Linked DNA regions of Polyangium spumosum. The protein of the gene in region 2 interacts with the protein of the main gene of each other region in a pairwise test. Links are inferred from orthologs where the notes say so. Each region holds a gene or a part of one and is shown on either strand. Other genes may lie near its edges. The genes, in order: ligA and leuS.

What was found.
Region 1: the proteins of leuS (region 2) and ligA interact in binary tests that used the Escherichia coli proteins (3 or more experiments, as listed by UniProt). The link is inferred for Polyangium spumosum from one-to-one orthologs.

The regions. Positions count from the first base shown.
Region 1 is NZ_WJIE01000001.1:944,038-953,809, reverse strand. The notes cover bases 6,893-9,772. They hold ligA (NAD-dependent DNA ligase LigA), read right to left. Parts: upstream 9,375-9,772; coding sequence 7,410-9,374; downstream 6,893-7,409. Other genes in these bases: GF068_RS04055 (NUDIX hydrolase), read right to left, coding at 9,397-9,772; GF068_RS04065 (DUF2804 domain-containing protein), read left to right, coding at 6,893-7,405. Outside these bases: GF068_RS04085 (tetratricopeptide repeat protein), read left to right, coding at 1-2,148; GF068_RS04080 (M3 family metallopeptidase), read right to left, coding at 2,185-4,317; GF068_RS04075 (hypothetical protein), read left to right, coding at 4,367-4,663; pruA (L-glutamate gamma-semialdehyde dehydrogenase), read right to left, coding at 4,677-6,308; more of GF068_RS04065, read left to right, coding at 6,401-6,892. UniProt on the Escherichia coli protein: DNA ligase that catalyzes the formation of phosphodiester linkages between 5'-phosphoryl and 3'-hydroxyl groups in double-stranded DNA using NAD as a coenzyme and as the energy source for the reaction.
Region 2 is NZ_WJIE01000006.1:639,929-649,940, forward strand. What follows is about bases 4,058-7,177. They hold leuS (leucine--tRNA ligase), read right to left. Parts: upstream 6,824-7,177; coding sequence 4,292-6,823; downstream 4,058-4,291. Other genes in these bases: GF068_RS23560 (penicillin-binding protein activator LpoB), read right to left, coding at 4,058-4,272; GF068_RS23570 (PD40 domain-containing protein), read right to left, coding at 6,946-7,177. In the rest of the region: GF068_RS23540 (hypothetical protein), read right to left, coding at 1-571; GF068_RS23545 (HEAT repeat domain-containing protein), read left to right, coding at 719-1,417; GF068_RS23550 (class I SAM-dependent methyltransferase), read left to right, coding at 1,414-2,241; GF068_RS23555 (COG3014 family protein), read right to left, coding at 2,250-3,653; more of GF068_RS23560, read right to left, coding at 3,655-4,057; more of GF068_RS23570, read right to left, coding at 7,178-8,382; GF068_RS23575 (3-hydroxyacyl-ACP dehydratase FabZ family protein), read right to left, coding at 8,379-8,993; GF068_RS23580 (acyltransferase domain-containing protein), read right to left, coding at 8,990-9,958; 3-oxoacyl-ACP reductase FabG, read right to left, coding at 9,961-10,012.

The DNA.
Region 1 (9,772 bases), on a different replicon or contig from region 2:
CCTCCGTCCGTCGCGCCGGCGACGACCCCGAGCCCGCAAGTCGAAGGTATCGTCTCCGCGCCCGCGCCGCGGATCAGCGTGGTGCCGGCCGAGCCCTCGGCGCCCTCCGCGTCGCCTCGCGCGTCCTCGCCGCCTCCCGAGCCCGTCGCGTCGCCCGAGACGCCGCCGGCGGTGGAGACATCGCCGGCCGTGCGCCACCGCGACGTGGGCGACGCGATGCTCGCCTCCAAGGATCACGAGGGCGCGCTCGGCGAGTACCGCAAGGCGCTCGGCCACCTCGCGCCCGGGGATACGGAGGAGCGCGCCGAGCTCTACGTTCGCCTCGCGACCGCGAAGTGGGGACAGGAGAAACGCAAGGAGGCGATCAGCAACCTCGACAAGGCGCTGACCCTGCGCCCCGAGTACCGCCCCGCGCTCGAAGCGCTGGTCGTGCTGAACGTGGCCGAGCGCGATTTCCGCGCCGTCCACGCCGCCGAGGAGCGCCTGCTCGCGACCCTCACGAGCGAGACCGAGCGCTTCGAGCACCTGATGGAGTTCGGCGAGCGCTGGGAGAGCATCGGCTCGGATCCCGGCCGCGCGCGGACCTCGTTCGAGCGCGCCCGCGACATCCGCCCCGAGGATCTCCTGGTGCTCGGCAAGCTCCGCCGCCTCTACGAGCACGCGAGCGAGATCGACAAGGCCATCGAGACCCGCCGCCGCATCGCCGAGCTCACGCCGGTCCCGCGTGATCGCGCCGCGACCTACCTCGAGCTCGCGACGTATTGCCAGGACATCGACCGCGAGGAGCTGGCGATCGAGATGCTCGAGCTCGCGATCGACAGCGACTCCAGCATGCTCGAGCCGCTCGACACGCTCGCGCGGATCCTCTCGGAGCGGCAGGAGTGGAGCCAGCTCGAGGCGATCTACCGGCGCGCGCTCTCGCGCCTCGACAGGCTCCCGCAGGGCGAAGCGCGGCGCCGCGCGGCCTGGGAGATCGGGCGGCGGCTCGGCCTGCTCTTCCGTGATCACCTCGAGGATCCGACCGTGGCGCTCGCCTACTTCGAGCGCTCCGTCGACGAGCGGCCCGAGGATCTCGGCGGCCACCTCGTCGTCGCGGATCTCGCCCGCACGCTCGGCCGCCACGAGCGCGCGCTCGTGCACCTGCGTGACGCGGCGAAGCTCGATCCGCAGCGCGCCCAGTCGTTCCACGATCTCTTCGACGTGGCGCAGAAGCTCCGCCAGCCGGACGCCGCGTACGCGGCCGCCGTCGTGACCACGCACCTCGGCGTGGCCGAGTCCCGCGAGCGGTTCCTCCACGACGAGCACAAGCCGAACGGCGTCCCGCGTTTCCTGAGCGCGATGCCCGCCGAGGGCTGGGACCTCTTGCGCGACGAGCGGAGGGACACGCTCACCGAGGGCGTGCTCGAGGCGATCGCGAGCGCGGCGATCGCAGCCCGGCTCGAGCAGCTCGCCAGCGAAGGGAGGTTGCCGGCGCTGGATCCATCCCAGAAGCAGGACCTTCAACGCAGCACGATCTCGATCGTGCGTTCGTTCGCGTGGGGCAGCCATTTCCTCGGCGTGATGCCGCCCGCCGTGTACGTGCGCGAGGACGCGGCCGTGAGCCTCGTGGCGATCCCCGCCGAGGAGGCGACCGTGCTCGCGGGTCAGCACGCGCTGCGTGGTCGTACGCTCGCGGAGCTCGCGTTCCTCGTGGGTCGGCACCTCACGTATCACGTGGGCCATCACCGCCTGCTGCTCTTCTACCCGTCGCTGGAGGAGCTCAGCGCGTGTTTCGTCAGCGCGATCGCGATCGCCCTGCCGGACGAGCCGATCCCGGCGAAGGTGCGCGACGTGGTGCTCGCGTACAAGCCGCTCTTCGAAGCGCACCTCGACGAGGAGCGACGCGCGGCGCTGGAGCAAGCCGTCTCGGCGTTCGCCGGGGCAAACGTTCGTCCGGACCTACCCCGCTGGGCCGCGGCCGTGGAGCGCTGCGCGACGCGCGCGGGTTACATGCTCTGCGGGAGCCTGGAGGTCGCCTCGACGCTGCTCCGCGCGGAGCCGCGAGGCACGCTCGACGCGGAGACGAAGATCGTCGATCTGATCGGGTTCACCGTCTCCGAGGCACACGGGACGTTGCGCGAGGCGATGGGAATCTCCGTGCAGCCTTGAGGAAGGCGGGGGCGCGAGCCGCGCCCCCTGCCGAGATCACTCTTTGCCCTTGAGGTAGGCGAAGTACGCGTCGTGGCTCGGCGCGCGGCCGAGGAAGCGCGTGATCATCGTCCGCTCGTCCTCGCCGCCGCCCTTCGAGAGCACCTCGGTCCTCCAGGCGGCGGCCGTCGCCGTGTTGAGCAGGCCTTCCTTGCGGAAGCGCGTGAGCACGTCGCGCGAGAGGCTCAGGGCCCACTGGTAGCCGTAGTAGCCCGCGTCGTAGCCGATGAGGTGCCCGAAGCTCGACTGGAAGTGCGTCCCCTTCACGTACGGGAACACGTCCACCTTGCTCTGCACCTCCTCCACCACCTTCGTCGTGTCGAACGGCGCCTTGCGCGCGTGCATCTCCTGATCGAGCGACGCCAGGAAGAGCTGCCGCTGCGTCGCGAGCGCGAGCCCGAACGTGCGCGCCTTCGTCATCGACGTGAAGATCGCGTCCGGGATCTTCTCGCCCGTCTTGTAGTGCTTCGCGAACGTGTCGAGCACCTCGCGCGACCACGCCCACTCCTCGAACATCTGCGACGGCGCCTCCACGAAGTCGCGCACCGCGTTCGAGCCCGAGTACGTCGCGAGCTCCGAGCGCGTGAGGAGCTGGTGCAACACGTGGCCGAACTCGTGGAAGAACGTCGTCACCTCGTCGTGCGACATCAGCCCCGGCTGATCACCCGTCGTCTTCGGGAAGTTGCACACGAGCGCCGCCATCGGCTGCTGCCACGTCCCGTCGGACAGGCGCTTCGCCGTGCGCACGCCGAACATCGCCGCGTGCTTGTACTTGTCGGCCCGCGCATACAGATCGAGGTAGAACTTCCCGATCTTCTCGCCCTTCGACCACACCTCGTACGCGGTCACGTCCGGGTGCCACGCGTTCGCCGGTACCTCGCGGTACTCGAGCCCGTACATGCGCGCGGTGATGTCCATCAGGCCCTTCTTCACCGCGCCGATCTCGAAGTACTCGCTGAGCGCTTGCGAGTCGAAGTTGTACTTGGCCTTCCGGACCTTGTCCTCGAGGTAGTACCGATCGCCCGGGTAGAGGACGTCCGTCTTCTTCCCGCCGAGCCGCACGTGCTCCTTCTTGAGCTCCTCGAGCTCCGACTTCACCGGGTCCTTCAGCGCGGCCGAGAGGTTGTCGAGGAACTCGCGCACGTTCTTCCGGCTCTTCGCCATGCGCGGCTCGATCGCGTAGTCCGCCCAGGTCTCGTAGCCGAGCAGCTTCGCCTTCTCGGTCCGCAGCGCGAGCAGCTCCTCGAGCAGGCGCACGTTCTGCTTGCCGCCGCGGTTCGTGAACTTCACGTAGAGCTCGAGCGCGAGCTTGCGGTTCTTCGCGTACGTGATGAACGGGAAGTAGTCCGGGTAGTCCGTCGAGATGCGGACCTTCTTCTTGTCGTTCGCCTTGTGGCTCGCGACGTACTCCTTCGGCAGGCCCTCGAGCTCCTTCGGATCGACCTCGATCCACTCGGTCGAAGCGCCGATGTTCGACATGAACTCCTGGCCCTTCTTGGTGATCTGCGCGTTGAGCTCGCGCAGCCGCGCCTGCTTGTCCGCCGCGAGCTCCAGCCCGTTGCGCCGGAAATCACGCAGCACGTCCGCGAGCAGCCGCGCGCGCTCGCCTTCGAGCTTCTCGCCCTTCTTCGCGTAGGCCTGGATCACCGAGGCCACGTCCGCGTCGAGCCAGAGCGACGTCTGGAACGCGTCCGTCTTCGGCTCGCACGCCTTCGCCGCCTCGCGCACCGCCGCGTCCGGGTGCGCCACGCCCATCAGATACGGGAACTCGCCCGCGCTCATGAGCTCGAGGATCACGTCGTCGAAGCGGCCCACCGTCGACGCGAACGTGAGTTTTTCCGCTGGCGCGCCCTTCTGCGCCTTGATCTCTTCCGCGAGTGACTTCGCCTTCGCGAGGTGCTCGTCGCAGAGCTTGCGTGCGCCGTCCGGCGTCATCCCGACGGCGACCGGATCGAACTCCGGCTTCGGCGCGGGGGCGGGCGGCGTATCCGCGGTTTTTGCCGGCGTTTCGACGGCCTTGTCAGCCGCGACGACGTCCGCGTTCGGGGGCGTCACGGCTTCCGGCGTCGAGCCACCGCAGGCGAGGAGGACGAGTGCCAGCGAGACCAGGGGAAAGCTCGGGGTGCGCATCGAGCGCCCGTATACCACTGCCGCGGCCCGCCTGCGTTATCCTCGACGCATGCGCCTTTCGACTCTCTTCGTGCTTCTCTCGACCTTCGCGCTCTCCGCCTGCGGCGATCGTTCGCCCGAGGATAGCTGCGCCGTCATCTGCGAAAAAAGCGCCCTCTGCCAGCCCGGCTCGAGCGAGGCGGTCTGCACGTCCACCTGCATCGACCTCGCGAAAGACGACGCGTCCTACGCCACGTCCATCTCCCGCCAGGCCGACTGTTACGAGGAACAAGCCGACTACTACGAGGACGAGAAGGGCGTCTGTCTCGCCCTCGAAGGCGGCGCCTGCCAGGCCACGCCGGAGTGATTCGGCGCGCTCGTCACGGCTCGGACTGGAACGGATACGGCACGGCGCGCGGCGGCTCGAAGTTCTCTTTGATCACGCGCGGCGACGTCCAGCGCAGCAGGTTCAGCACGCTGCCCGCCTTGTCGTTCGTCCCCGATGCGCGCCCGCCGCCGAACGGCTGCTGCCCGACCACTGCGCCCGTGGGTTTGTCGTTCACGTAGAAGTTGCCGGCTGCGCGGCGGAGCGCGTTGCTCGCCTTCTCGACGAACACTCGATCCCGCGCGAAGACCGCGCCCGTCAGCCCGTACGGGCTCGTCTCGTCGCAGAGCGCGAGCGCCTCGTCTTCCTTGCCGTCCTCGTAGGGCCACACCGTGAGCACCGGGCCGAAGAGCTCCGTCTCCATGAGCGTGTGCTTCGGATCGTCCGTCTCCATCACCGTCGGCTCGATGAAGAAGCCCTCCGCGTCGCTCCACTCGCCGCCGCAGATCAGCCGCGCGTGGCCGCCTCGGCGCGCGTCTTCCACCGCGCTCGTGATCCGCGTGTAGGCCTTGCCGTCGATCACGGCGCCCATGAAGTTCCGGAAGTCCGCGACGTCGCCGACGCGGATCATCCGCGTGAGCTCGACGATCCGCTCCTTCAGCGCCGGCCACATCGACTTCGGCACGTACGCGCGTGACGCCGCCGAACACTTCTGCCCCTGGTACTCGAACGCGCCTCGCACGAGCGCGACGGCGAGCGCCGTCGGATCCGCGCTCGCGTGCGCGAAGACGAAATCCTTGCCGCCCGTCTCGCCCACGAGGCGCGGGTACGTCCGGTACCGATCGATGTTCTCGCCGACCTTCCGCCACATCCACCGGAACACCGGCGTCGAGCCCGTGAAGTGCACGCCCGCGAGGCTCGGGTGCTCGAAACACTGCGTCGTCACCTCGGCCGGATCGCCCATCACGAGGTTTATCACGCCGTCGGGCAGGCCCGCCTCGCGGAGCAGCGTCATGATCCAGTGCGCCGAGAGCAGCGCGTTCGCCGACGGCTTCCACACCACGGTGTTGCCCATGATCGCCGGCGCCGTGGGCAGGTTCGCCGCGATGGCCGTGAAGTTGAACGGCGTCGCCGCGAAGACGAACCCTTCGAGCGGCCGCGGCTCCATCACGTTCCACGTCCCGGGCGAGCTCTGGGGTTGCTCCGTCGCGATCTGACGCGCGTAGGCCACGTTGAAGCGCAGGAAGTCGATGAGCTCGCAGGCCGCGTCGATCTCCGCCTGATACGCGGTCTTGCTCTGTCCGAGCATCGTCGCCGCGTTGAGCAGCGGCCGGTAGCGCGTCGCGAGCAGCTCCGCCGCGCGCAGGAACACCGCCGCGCGCGCCGTCCACGGCATCTCGCCCCAGACCTTCTGCGTGGCGAGCGCGGCGTCGATCGCCTGCGCCACGTGCTCGCGCCCTCCCTCGTGCGCCCGCGCGAGCAGGAGGCTCCGCTTGTGCGGCGCGCGCACGTCGACCAAGTTGCCCGTGCGGACCTCGCGACCGCCGATCACCATCGGGATCTCGATCGTCTCGCCGGACATGCGCGCGAGTGCGGCCTTGAGATCCGCGCGCTCGGGCGTACCTGGAGCGTACGAACGCACCGGCTCGTTGACGGGAAGGGGCGTGTTCACGATCGCGGCCTGCATGGCGCGCGAGTCTACCACTCGGATCCGCGATGGCGCTTCCGCGCCGTGCGTCGGTTCGTGCCGTCTTCCCGGAGCTCGCTATTCTCCAGGGAATGCAGATCCACCGTGCTCCGCCCGAAGCGATCCTCGACCCGACCACCCAGAGGCCCCGGTTCGGCACGTACGCCGGGGGCCTGCCGCCCGTCGCCTTCGGGGCCGCCGCGAAGAACCCGTTCACCCGCCTGCGCCGCGAAAAGCGCTGGTTTTACGTGACCCTCGCCTCGGACGAGCTCATCTGCGCCGTCGCCATCATCCGCCTCGGCTACGCCTCCAACGCCTTCGCCTTCGTCGTCGATCGTCGCGAGGGCCGCGCCGTCTGCGACGAGACCACCATGGGCCCGCCTTTTACGGCCTTCATCGGCGACAGCGGCGGCGAGGGCTGCCTCGCCTCCTACCACCTCGGCAGCAGCCACCTCTCCGTCTCGCGGCCGATCGGACAGAGCGATTACGTTGTCGATGTACGAATGCAAAATTTCGAGCTCCAGGCGCGGCTCGGCACCACGAACGCTCCGCCTGCGCTCGGCGTCGTCGCGGCGCTTCGCGAGGACCTGTTCTCGACCACGGAGAAACGCGCGCTCCTCTCGGTCGACGGAACCCTCGTCGCCGGAGGCCGCAGGTACACGCTCGAGCACGCGCTCGCCGGCTACGACTTCACGGCGGGGCTGCTCGAGCGGCACACCGCGTGGCGCTGGGGCTTCGGCCTCGGCCGCACGTCGGACGGCAAGCCCATCGCCTTGAACCTCACCGAAGGGTTCGTCGGTGATCGCGAGTGTGTCGCGTGGATCGACGGCGAGATCGTGCCGCTCTCCGCCGTCCGTTTTTCCTTCGACCGCGAACGACCTCTGTCCGACTGGCAGGTCCGCGCGCCCGACGAGGGCGTCGATCTGCGCTTCTCACCGAGCGGCCTCCACGCCGAGCGCCACGACCTCGGCATCGTCCGCTCGCGTTTCCTCCAGCTCGCGGGCGAGTTCTCGGGGCGGATCCTGGTCCCGGGCCGCGAGCCGATCACGATCGAGCGGCTCGCGGGCGTCACCGAGGATCAGGACACGTACTGGTGAGAGGTCAGGAGACCTTCACGCCCTTGTCTTGCAGGAGCTTCACGAAGCCGGCCTCGTCGAGGAGCACCGTCCCGTATTTCTTCGCCTTCTGCGCCTTGCTCGATCCCGAGTCGGCCTCGGCGCTGACGAGGTACTGAAGCTCCTTCGTCACGCCCGAGAGCACGCGCCCGCCGTTCGACTCGACGAGGTTCGTCATCTCGCCGCGCGGACGGCTGAGCGCGCCCGTGAAGCAGAACGACATCCCCGCGAGCGGCCCCTCCTGCTCCTGCGTCACGGGCACGATGCCCTGCGCGATCAGCCGCTCGATCTCGGCTTTGCGGCCCTGCAGCCCGCGCACGATCATGCCCGCCTTGATCGGACCGAGCCCCGAGATCCCCGCGAGGTCCGCCTCCGTCGCCGCGAGCAACTTCTCGATCGTCGTGTACCCCGCCGACACGAGCAGGCGCGCCGTCTGGATGGCGAACCCCTCGATGCCGAGCGCGGCCAGGAACACGGGCAGCGTCAGCGGCAGGCGGCTCGTGAGCTCGTCGAGCACCTTCTTCGCGATCTTGTCGCCGCGCCGCTCGAGGTCCGCGATCTGCTTCGGCTTCAGCTTGTACAGATCCCCCGGCTCCTTCACGAGCTTCGCCTCGACGAGCTGCTCGATCAGCTTGTCGCCCCACTCGAGCGCGCCGATCGCGTCGATCCAGTTGTGGATCCGGCCCTCGACGAGGGCGGGGCACTCCTGGTTCCTGCAGAGCAGGTACTCGCCGCTCGTCACGAGCTCCGCCGCGCAGCGACGGCATTTCGTCGGAGGTTGCTCCGTCTTGCCGCCCTTCTCGACCACCTCTTCGACGTACGGGATCACGTCGTTCCGGCGCGACACCAGCACCTCGTCGCCCACGCCGATCCCGAGCGCGCGCACGTTGCTCATGTTGTGCAGGCTCGCGCGCTGCACGACCGCGCCCGCGAGCTCCACCGGCTCCACGATCGCGACGGGCGTCACGCGCCCGCTCGGCCCCGTGTCCCAGAGGATCTCCACCACCTTCGACACCTTCGCCTGCGACGCGAACTTGAACGCGATCGCCCCGCGCGGCCGCCGGTTCACCTCGCCGAGCAACGTCTGCGAGGCCGTCGAGTTCGCCCGCACCACGAGCCCGTCGATCTCGTAGTCGAGCCCCGCGCGGATCTCCGACGAGTACTTCCGGTAGAACCCGAGCACGTCCTTCAGCGTGCCCTTCGCGGTCCACGGCGTGCCGAAGCCCTGCTTGCGCAGGAACGTGATCTTCTGCTCTTCGGTCGTGACGTCGAGGTGATCGGCCACGTCGTAGAACAGCACCGTGAGGTGCTCGCAGCCCTGGCCGTCGAAGCGCTTCGACGTCCCTGCGGCGGCGTTGCGCGGGTTCGCCACGCCCGGGAACGACTTCTTCATGTCCGACAGCTTGAGGATGATCTCGCCGCGCACGCTCAGCGTGAGCTTCTCCTTCAGCCTCTGCGGCACGCCGCGCATGCGGGCCACGTTCGGCGAGATGCGCTCGCCCATGATCCCGTCGCCGCGCGTGATCGCGTCGGCGTACTTGCCGTCGCGGTAGATCACCTCGATCGAGATCCCGTCGAGCTTCTCCGCGACGAAGAGGTCGTCCGAGATCGCCTCGCCGCCTTCCTTCACCACGAGCTCGTCGCAGCGCGCGGCCCAGGCCTCGAGCTCGGCCTCGTTCACGACCTTGTTCAGCGAGCCCATGGGGATCTCGTGCCGAGCTTTTTCCCACTCGGTCACGGTCACGGGGGCGCCGACGCGGGCCAGCGCCGGGTGCGTCGGGTCGAGGTCGCGCAGCTCGTCCTCGAGCGCGTCGTAGGCGGCGTCCGAGATGTCGGGTTTGCCGGCGTAATAACTCGCGCGGTAACGCTCGATGCGCTCGGCGAGCTCGTCGATCCGCGCTCGCACGGCCGGATCCGGCTGTTTGTCCCAGCCGTGGTGCAGGTGCGTCATCCTCGTGTCCTCCCTCGAATCGTCACTCGAACACCACCTCGCCGCGGCGCGCGGCGGCGAGTATGTCGTCCATCCCCATCGCGAGCGGCGCGGGCAGCTCGTCGTCCACGAACAGCCGCGCCTCGCGGATCTCCAGCCGGTTCTTCGGCGGCTTCTTCGGCTCGCCCACACGCGCCGAGACCACGATCGTCACGGCGTGGAACCGAAGGTCGCGATCCGGCCGCGAGAACACGCCGACGATCTCGCCGATCGTGACGTCGTCGACGCCCGCTTCCTCGTCGAGCTCGCGCACGACCGTCGTTCGCAGTGTCTCGCCCCACTCGACCGTGCCTCCGGGCAGCGCCCAGGTCCCCGTGTCGGCGCGCCGGATGAGCAGCCACCTGCCGTCCTCCGTCCGG
Region 2 (10,012 bases):
CGAGCAGCAACTGCCGCAGCCGGCCCCCGTCCCGCACGAGGTGCGCCGTGACCACCGTCGCGCCGACGAGCTCGCCGACGAACGCCACCTCCGCCGGCCCCTCCTGTCCTTCGAGCGAGAGCGACACGACCGGCTCGCCGCTCGCCGCCTCGAGCAACACGGCGCCGGGCCCGGGGGAGACGTCGCCCGCTTCGAGCGAGAGATCGAAGGGCCGATCGAGCCCCCCGAGCACCGACGGCGCTGCCTCGGGCGTGAGCGGGAAGCGGTAGGCCGCGACCTCGGCGGGCCGGTCCGGGCGGCGTGGGACGAGCGGGCTCCGCTCGGCCAGGGGGGTGTCTTCCGCCGGCAGGGTTTCGCGCCCGTCCGGCTGCGGCGCTCGACCCGGCGGGGGCAGGGGGATACACACGTCCCCCTCGGGCAACGAGCGCGGGCCACACGACGCGGCCACCGCCGGCGCCACCGTGGAGGCCGGTTTTGCGGGCTCGGGCGCCTTCCGCCTGGGGGTTTTCCCGAGCGCACCGAGGGCCGCGAGCAGGGCGGCGAGGGCGGCGGCTCGGACGAGCGGCTGCATCCCCCTCGATATAGCCCAGGAGGGCCCATCCATCGAGCCGCCCGCAGCATGACGGAGCGCCCCGAACGAACGCCTGCCCGGCGCCGTGGAGCTTCCTACCTTCAACCTGGCTTGCGTCGGCTCGACGCTGTTGATAGCTCCTGTCTCGTGCAAGACCGCTCCTCGATCGAAAAGTCCCTGAACGCGCTCTTCGACGCCGAGCGCACGGTTCGCCGCCTGCATGACGAGCTCGCCGACAAACCCGAAGGTGTGCTGCTCGACGTGCTCACCGACGCGATCGCGGGCGCCCTGAAGGAGGGCGACGAGGACGAGTCGGCGCTCAGGCTCGTGCGGATCGCGTCGCTGCTCGGCGAGCTGCAGGGCCCGCGGGTCGTCGACGCGATGATCGACGTGCTCTCGTCCGAGCACCCGGAGGCCCGCCGCGCGGCGGGCGAGCAGCTCGAGGAGCTCAGCTTCGAGCGGTTCAAGGAGGTCGCGCTGGGCATCGAGCGCGCGCTTCGGCGCCTGCCCGTCGGCTCGCCGGCGCTGCCCGAGCTCCCGTACATCCTCGCCGACGTGCCCGAGCCTGGCGTCACCAAGGTGATCGGCCAGTTCTTGAAGCACGGCGACGCCGACGCGGTCGCGGCTGCGATCGAGTCGCTCGTGCAGATCGGCGATCCGGCGGCGGCTCGGCTCATCGAGCCGCTCGTCGACGACACGCGCACGGTCGAGCTGGAAGAGGACGGCTCGGACGCGACGACCGAGGTCACGATCGGCGAGCTCGCCGAGGAGGCGCTCGAGATGCTCGAGGCCATGGGTGGGGACGACGAGGGTGAAGGGAGCGGCGGGAACGGGAGAGCCTCGTGAGCCTCGGGACCCCGCTCACGGGGGCGGAGGCGGCGGTCTTCGACACGTCGGTCATCCCGCGGTACCTCGCGTATTTCGGCACGTCCGCGGTGGAGATGGTGATCCCGTATTCACCGGCGGCCGTGGCCGACATCGGCTGCCGCACGGGGTACGTCGAGCCCTTGCTCGCGGAGAAGCTGCCGGGCGCGAACATCGTCGGCGTCGACCCTTCGCCCGAGGCGCTCACGCTCGCGCGCGCGAAGGCCTCGGCGCTCTCGGGCGTGAACATCACCCTCGAGCAGGCGACGGGCATGCCTTTGCCGCTGCCGGACGCGAGCTTCACGCATGGCTTGCTCGTGCATCCGGTGGTGAGCGCGCAGGCGCGGTATGCGCTGCTCGCCGAGCTCCGGCGCATCCTCGTCGTGGGTGGTCAGGGCCTCGTGGCGCTGCCCGTGCGTGGCTCGTTCCCCGAGATCTACGACATGCTGCGCGAGTATGCTCTCCGGCAGGACCTCGCGGATTTCGGCAAGGCCGTGGAGGTCGCCGCGGCGAGCCGCCCGACGATCGAGTCGCTCTCGGAGGAGCTCGAGAAGGTCGGGCTCGGCGAGGTGGACGTCGACGTGCAGCTCATCGGCGTCGCGTTCAACAGCGGCAAGGAGTTCCTGGAGGATCCGATCGCGCAGATGGTCGTCTTCCCCGACATGCGCGCGCTGCTCGAAGCCGACCCCAAGGCCGTCGAGGCGGGCTTCCGCTACGTGGGCGACGCGATCACGAAGTACTGGTCCGAGGGCAACTTCGAGCTGACGGTCAACATCGGCGTCGCGAGCGGCCGGCGCTTCGAGTGATCCTCGGCTCAACGTAGAACGAAGAACGGCACGAGCGCCCAGCCGCCCGCATCTACTTTGACGTCAAACGTTCGCCTCTGACCTCGCGCTTCGAGCGTGATCATGTGTGTGCCTGCCGGGACGCGGGTCCTTGCGATCGCGATGCGCGCCGGCAGGGTCGCCCACGAGCGCGTGTCGGGCGTGTCGAGCGCCGACATCGTCAGGCTCGTGGCGAAGCCGAGCAACATGCCCACGGCTGCGGCCGTCCCGTCGCCGCGCCGCCTGTCGTCCTGCGCCGCGTTGATCCCGGCCGTCGTCGCGCCTGCCACGGCCACGCTCGCCGCCGTGCGCGCGAGCAGCCGCGTGATCGCCGCGAGCACGAGCGTCCCCTCGCGCTTGTGCCAGGCCGATCGCACCTCGCCTTCCACGTCGAGCGCCTGCTCCAGCGCGAGCGGCTCTGCGCCGAGCGACGCCTTCGGCACCTCGTAACCTCCGCGGCCCTGGCCCAGCGTGGGGTAGTTGATCCACGCGACCGCGCCTTGCATGACGAGCGCGTCGACGTCTCTGCGCTCCATCGGCGAGAGCTCGTGCCCCACGATCTGCATCGCCATGCCGATCGGGATCCGCACCGGCGTCTTCGGCGGCACGCGCCCGTAGCCCATGACGACCACGATCTCCGCTTCGCCCGTCTCCTCCACCGGCGCGAGTGGCTCCGCTCCCGCGACGAGCGCGTCGACCTCCTCGTGTGTCGTCGTCTTTTGCCCACGCGTCAGCGCGCGCAGGGGATCTCGCAAGGACCGGTACTTCGTGTAGGCGAGCGCCTCGTCGTAGTGCAAAAGCGCCTCGTCGCGTTGCTTCGACTTCTCGTACGTGAAGCCCGCGAGCAGGCTCCCGAGCCCGAGCAGCGCGCCTTCGTCGCCGACGCTCTCGAGGTACTTCTGCATGACCACGAGCCGCCGCGCCTCCACGCGCGCCCCGTTGAGGTCGTGCCGCGCGAGGTAGCTCATCATGTTGAGCGTGTTCAGGAGGAGCTTCTCGTACGCCGGCGCCTTGTACGGCCCGGCGTCGTCAGAGAACACGTAGCGGCCGATGTCCGCGGCTTTGCTCGTCGAGAGGTCGAGCACCTCGATGGCCTGGTCGGCGGCGCCGAGGTCACGCGAGGCCTGCTCGTACTTTCCCATCGCGAGGTGGATGCTGCCGCGGTCGAGCAGGAGCAGCGCCTCGTCGCGCGTGACGGCGGGGATCTCGCCCGGCTTCTTCACGCCGAGCTCGCGGTCGAGGGAGGCGACCGCTTGCTCCATCGAGCCGCGATCGAGGGCGATGAGCGAGTCGCGCACCCGCACCTCGTGCCCGGCGCAGCCCGCGTTGCCGAGAGCGGCGAGGGCGAACGTGACAACGCAGGCGGCGCGCCGGAGGCCGAGGAGCGCCTTCACGTCAATCCTGGTTGAGCAGGGCCTTCGTGAAGGCCGCCTTGTTTTGCCAGCGGACCGCGCTGGTTTCGGTCTCGATGACCTGCATGAACATGAAGTACTGCACGCGCCGCCCGCCCGCCGTGCGCTCGTCCGAGGTGTAGACCTTGCCGGTCATGTAGTACTTCGCGCCGAGCTGACGGCCGTACTGCGCTGCGTGGTTCGGATCGAAGTGGCCGCCGTTTTGCCGCTCGACCTCGGCGATCATCTGGTTCTGCCGCTCGCGGCTCACCACCGTGACGAGCTCGGAGTTCACCATGAAGGTCTCCGCGTCCGAGAGCACGGCCTGGAGCTGGCTGTCGATGTGCTGGCTCGTCTCGTTGAGCATCGGGAAGATCGCGAGCGTGGGCTTGTCGCCCGCGTCGGCCAGGGACTTCGCGAAGGAGGAGGCCACGAGGTGCTTCATGTTCTCGTGGAGGAGCTGCTCCATGTCGCGTTTGTCGATGCCGGTGCTCATCGGCGGGTCGTCGAGCCCCTCGACCTCCGAGCCGCGGACGAACACGGGATCACTCGAGCAGCCCGCCCCGAAGGGCACGAGCAGGGTGGAGGCGAGCGCGAAACCAAGGAAGCGTGCGTTTTTCATGGGGGTGTGGATGTGACGCTCAAGCCACGACGAGATTCACGATCTTGCCGGGCACGTAGATGAACTTCTTCAAAGTCTTGCCGGTCGTGAACGCAGAGACACCCTCGGCTGTGAGCGCTGCTTTACGGGCCTCGTCCTCGCTCGCCTTGACGGGCAACGTCACGCGGCCGCGGACCTTGCCGTTCACCTGCACGGCCATCTCGATCACGTCGTCGACGCAGAGCGCCGGATCGAACGTCGGCCAGGGCTCGAGCGCGATCGAGCGCTCGTTGCCCCAGAGGCGAAAGACCTCCTCGGCCACGTGGGGCGCGAAGGGCGAGACGCAGAGCAAGAGGCCCTTCGCCGCCTCGCGCGGTAGCTCCTTCAGCGAGCCGAGGTGGTTCAAGAGGACCATCATCGCGCTGATCGCCGTGTTGAACGAGAGCGCCTCGATGTCCTCCGTGACCTTCTTGATGGTCTTGTGGGTGAGGCGCTTCGTGGCGTCGTCGATCGCGTCGACGAGCGGCCGGCCCGTGAGGATCGAGAAGACGCGGTCGCGGAAGCGGACGACGCCCTGGATCTGCGCGGACTGCCAGGGTTTGACCGCCTCGAGCGGGCCCATGAACATCTCGTAGAGGCGCAGGCTGTCGGCGCCGTAGGCCTTCACGATGTCGTCGGGGTTGACCACGTTGCCGCGGGACTTCGACATCTTCTCGCCGTCCTCGCCCAGGATGAGGCCCTGGTGGACGAGCTTCAGGAACGGCTCGGGGTGCTTCACCTTGCCGATGTCGAAGAGCACCTTGTGCCAGAAGCGCGCGTAGAGCAGGTGCAAGACCGCGTGCTCGTTGCCGCCGATGTAGAGGTCGACGGGCATCCAGTCGTCGTAGGCCTTCCCGCTCCAGGGCTCGGCGTCGTTCTTCGGGTCGATGAAGCGCAGGTAGTACCAGCACGAGCCCGCCCATTGCGGCATCGTGTTCGTCTCGCGCGCGTACCACTGCCCGTCTTTCTGGAAGAACCGCCAATCGACGGCGCGCGCGAGCGGGCCCTGCGGGTCGTCGCCGGGGCGGAAATCGACGAGGTCCGGCAGGCGCAAGGGCAGCTCGTCCTCGGGCACCGCGAGGGGTTTGTCGTAACGGATCACGTGCGCGTCGCCCTTGCGCGGGTCGCCGGCCGGATCCTTCATGTCGACCGGGAAAAACACCGGGATCGGCTCGCCCCAGTAGCGCTGCCGCGAGAACACCCAGTCGCGCAGCTTGTACGTGACCTTCGGCGCGCCTTTGCCCAGGGAGACGAGCTCGTCCACGATGGCGCGTTTGCCGTCGGTCGACTTCATCCCGTCGAACTTGCCGCTCCGCACGAGGACGCCCTCGTCGACGAAGGCCGCGTCGAGCGAATCGTGCAGCTCGCCGTCGGGGCTCACGACCTCGAGGATCGGCAGGTCGAAGGCCTGGGCGAAGGCGAAGTCGCGCACGTCGTGGCCCGGGACGGCCATGACGGCGCCCGTGCCGTAGCCGCCGATGACGTAGTCGGCGACCCAGATCGGCACGGCCGCGCCGGTGATCGGGTGGATCGCCATCGCGCCCGTGGGCACGCCGGTCTTCGTCTTCACGACGGCGGAGCGTTCGAAGTCGCTCTTGCGCGCGGTGGCCTCGACGTACGCGCGCACGGCGTCGACGTTCTCGGCCGAGGTGATCTTCGAGACGAGCGCGTGCTCGGGCGCGAGCACGACGTAGGTGCAACCGAGCAGCGTGTCGGGCCGCGTGGTGAAGACGTCGATCTTCGCGCCCTCGAATCCTTTGACGTCGAACGAGATGAGCGCGCCCTCGCTCCGACCGATCCAGTTGCGCTGCGCGGCGAGGGTGCCTTCGGGCCAGTCGACGAGGGAGAGGTCCTCGGCGAGGCGGTCGGCGTAGGCGGTGATGCGCAGCATCCACTGGCGCAGCGGGGTGCGGATCACCGGGTGATTGCCGCGCTCGCTCTTGCCGTCGACGACCTCCTCGTTGGCGAGCACGGTGCCGAGGGCGGGGCACCAGTTGACGAGGACGTTGTCCTGATAGGCGAGGCCACGCTCGAAGAGCTTGACGAAGATCCACTGGGTCCAGCGGACGTAACCCTCGTCGATCGTGCCGATCTCGCGCTCCCAGTCGTAGCTGAAGCCGAGCATCTCGAGCTGGCGACGGAAGGTGTCGATGTTCTTGCGCGTGGTCTCGGCGGGGTGGGTGCCGGTCTGGATCGCGTACTGCTCGGCGGGCAAGCCGAAGGCGTCCCAGCCCATCGGGTGCAGGACGTCGTAGCCCTTCATGCGGCTGTAGCGGCAGAAGATGTCCGTCGCCGTGTAGCCCTCGGGGTGGCCGACGTGGAGCCCCGCGCCCGAGGGATAAGGGAACATGTCGAGCACGTAGCGCTTGGGCCGGCCTTCATGGCGGACGGCGCGGAAGACGCCGGTCTCTTTCCAGAAGCGCTGCCAGCGGGGCTCGGCCTCGGCGTGAACGTAACGAGCGGGCTCCGGAGCTGCCGGAGCGCCGTCCGCAGGCGTGCTCGGCGAGGGCGTGTTCGCGGTGGGGGACGTCATGGCGACCGTACGATTAGCACCGACGCGGCGCGTGTGTCAGCGGGCGGGCACGGGAGGCGCGGCGAAGGAACGAGGGAGAAAGCCGCGAGGCGGTGGGGACGAACGAAGAACGCCGGACAACCTCAGCGCGCATGGGCCTTGGGCCGGCGCGTGATCCCGAGCTCCGCCGCCACCCATCGCCGCAAGAGCTCCGCGTCCCTCGCCCGCAGGGCCCGCGTTTCGAGCCGCGGCTGCGTCATCGCCGCGGCCAGCTCCTCCCCGTCGAGCGCCCTCTTTTTCGCGCCGTCGATCACGATGAACAGCCTTCGCGCGGCCCGATCGACCACGAGGCACGCCCAGCTCGGCCCTTCCTCCGCGTGGACGAGCGTCCCTGCGATCACGCTGTCGAACGGCGTCGGCACGCCATCGTGCACGACATGCATTCGCTCGCCGTCGTCGGCGAGGTAGGCGTGGTATCGCCCGTCGGCGCTCAGGACCAGGTCCCCCGCCCAGGCAAAGGGCCTCTGCTCGCGACCGTCGAGCACCACGAAGCGCGCCCCGCGGCTCGCGGCGACGTAACCGAACGTCGATCCGCGTCGCGCGAGGACCGGGCGATCCACGGCGTCGTAGGCCGGTCCCTCCTCGCCATTCACGACGACGTGCCATCCACGCCCGCGCCGCGCTGCATACGAGAGTTTTTGGCCAGCGTCGCCGAAGACCAGGCTCCCGGGCGCGATCTCGTCGTACGGCGGGCCCTCCTCGTCGTCGAGGACGATCACCTCCCCGTCCGGGCGACCTCCGGCATAAACGACATGCGCGCCGTCTTCGCTGAACGAGACCTCCGAGATACGAGCATAAGGCGCGGATTCGGCGCCGTCGACCGTGACGCGCCACTTCCCCTCGCGCTTCGCCACGTAGGCGAATCGACCACCGCGCGGCGCGAGCGCATGATACGCGATCGCCTCCGCCGGTGGAGATTCGCGGCCGTTCATCCAGAAAAACGCCTCCTCTCCGCGCCGCCCGACGTGCGCCACCGCGGCCCCGTCCTCGCTGAACCGCAAGGCGCCGATGCCGTCGTAGAGCGGCCCGGCCGCGCCGTCGACGACCGCGCGCACGGAGGCATTTTGCCGGGCCACATACGCGAAACGGCCGCCGTGGCCGAAGAGGAGCGTGCCCTCCAGAATGGCGTCGAAGGCAGGGCCCGGCTCCCCGTCGAGCACGACAAACCACGCGCCGCCGCGCGCTGCCGCATACGCCACGTGCCCTCCGTCCGGGCTCAGCGCGACCTCGCCCAATCCCTCGAAGACCGGGCCCGCCTGCCCATCCACGACGAGCGACCAGCCTTTTTCGCGGCGCGCGGGGTAGGCGAGGCGGCGGCCGTCCGCGCTCCACACGATGGATTCGATCCCGATGCCCAGGTATTCCACGCCGTCCACGCCGTCGACGCGGACGCGCTGCTTGCCGGCGCTCTCGAGCACCTCGAGGTGATGCCTTCGATCGGGGCTATGGCCCAGCCAAACCACGGAGGGCGCGCATCCCGCCGTGATCGCGAGCGCGAGCAGGAGGCCGAGCGCCTTCATCCGAAGATCGGCGCGGGCAGCGGCGGGATGCTCCGGGTGCTGGTCATCACGCCCTTCGCCACCGTGCGCCCCTCCACGCGGGCCTCGACCTCGTAACGGGCGAGGTCTTCCATCAGGTGCGACTGCGAGACGAGGTATTCGAGCCGCTGACCGGCGAACACCGGCTGGAGCAGCTTCACGTCCACCGAGGCGCTCATCCCGACGTGCGAATGGGAATGGGTCTTGAGCGATTCGATGAGCGCCGCCGACATCTCGGGCTTGTACCCGGGTTGCATGCGATATCCGAGGGCCAGGTTCTGCAGGGCCTCGAGCACCTCGTTCGGGTCGCGGCCCTTTTTCTCCCAGGCGTCCTGGTAGGCGGCGATGATGCCGAGGAGGTTACTGCTCTGGCCGAGCCCCTCGATCGTGTACACGCCCGGCCAGAGGTGGAGGCCCGGGAAGTGGCCCTCGAAGACGGGCTCGTTCGCCGAGACGTGGCGCGCGGCCCGCAACGTCGGCCGCGGGGTGCGCTCGTACGATTCGATGACGTCGACCATCGAGAAAGGGCGGCGATGCGGGATCAGGAGGTTTATCACGTCCGCGCCGAGGGACAAACGCGAGCTCGGTTTCATGAGAGGCTCCTCCGCAGCGCGTCCGCCGTGCGCCGGATGTCGGCCGTGTTTTCGGTCGCGTGGATCCGAACGTCGGGGCCGAGGTTCGTCCGGACGAGCGACCGCAACACCGCGCCCGGGGCGATGGTCACGTAATCCGTGACGCCGCGGTCTTTCAGCGTGGTCATGACGTCGGTCCATCGAACGGCACTGACGAGCTGGCCGGCGAGGAGGCGCGGGACGCTCCCCTCCTCCTCGGCGAGTTTTCCGGTCGCATTGAGCACCAAAGGGACCCGCATGGCCCCGCGCCGCGCGCGCGTGAGCGCCGCTTCGAGCTCGGGGACCGCGTCCTTCATCGATTCGCTGTGCCAGGGGCCGGCGACCGGCAAACGTCGGAAGTGGAATGGCTTATTGTCGTTGAAACCACCTTGGGCGTCCTCCAACGTCTTCACCAATTTGCCGATGGTTTCTTCATCACCACTCACCACCAGTTCATCAGGTGTATTCGTTGCCGCGATCGTGACCTTGGATCCGCAACGTGCGATCGCGCGCTGGAGTGTACCTCTCAGAAGGACGGGCGAGAGCTCGGCGCAGGATAACGCCAACATCATACCCGGGTGCCGCGCCGCTTCCCGCGCCATCAACCGTCCACGGAGCGCCGCAATCATGATCGCATCCTCGGGCGTGATGGCGCCCGTCGCGGCCCAGGCCGGGAGCTCTCCGAGGGAATGACCTGCCACGAAATCGGGCGGGATTCCCGCAGCGAGGAGCTCCACGTGCACGAAGAGCGCGATCGCCGTGAGCGCCGGCTGCTGGACCTCCGTTCGTTCGAGGGCGCGCCCGCCCTTCGCCAGGAGCTCGCTCGGCGCGATGTCTGTCGCCTCCGCCGCCCGATCGAGCATCTCCTTGCCCCGCGGCTCGTTCGCCACGAACGACGCGGCTTCGAAGAGGCCCTTGGCGCCCTGCCCAGGAAACAGAAAGGCCACCGTCACAACGTCAGCCCCCCATCCACCACGAGCGCCTGGCCGATCACGTACGAA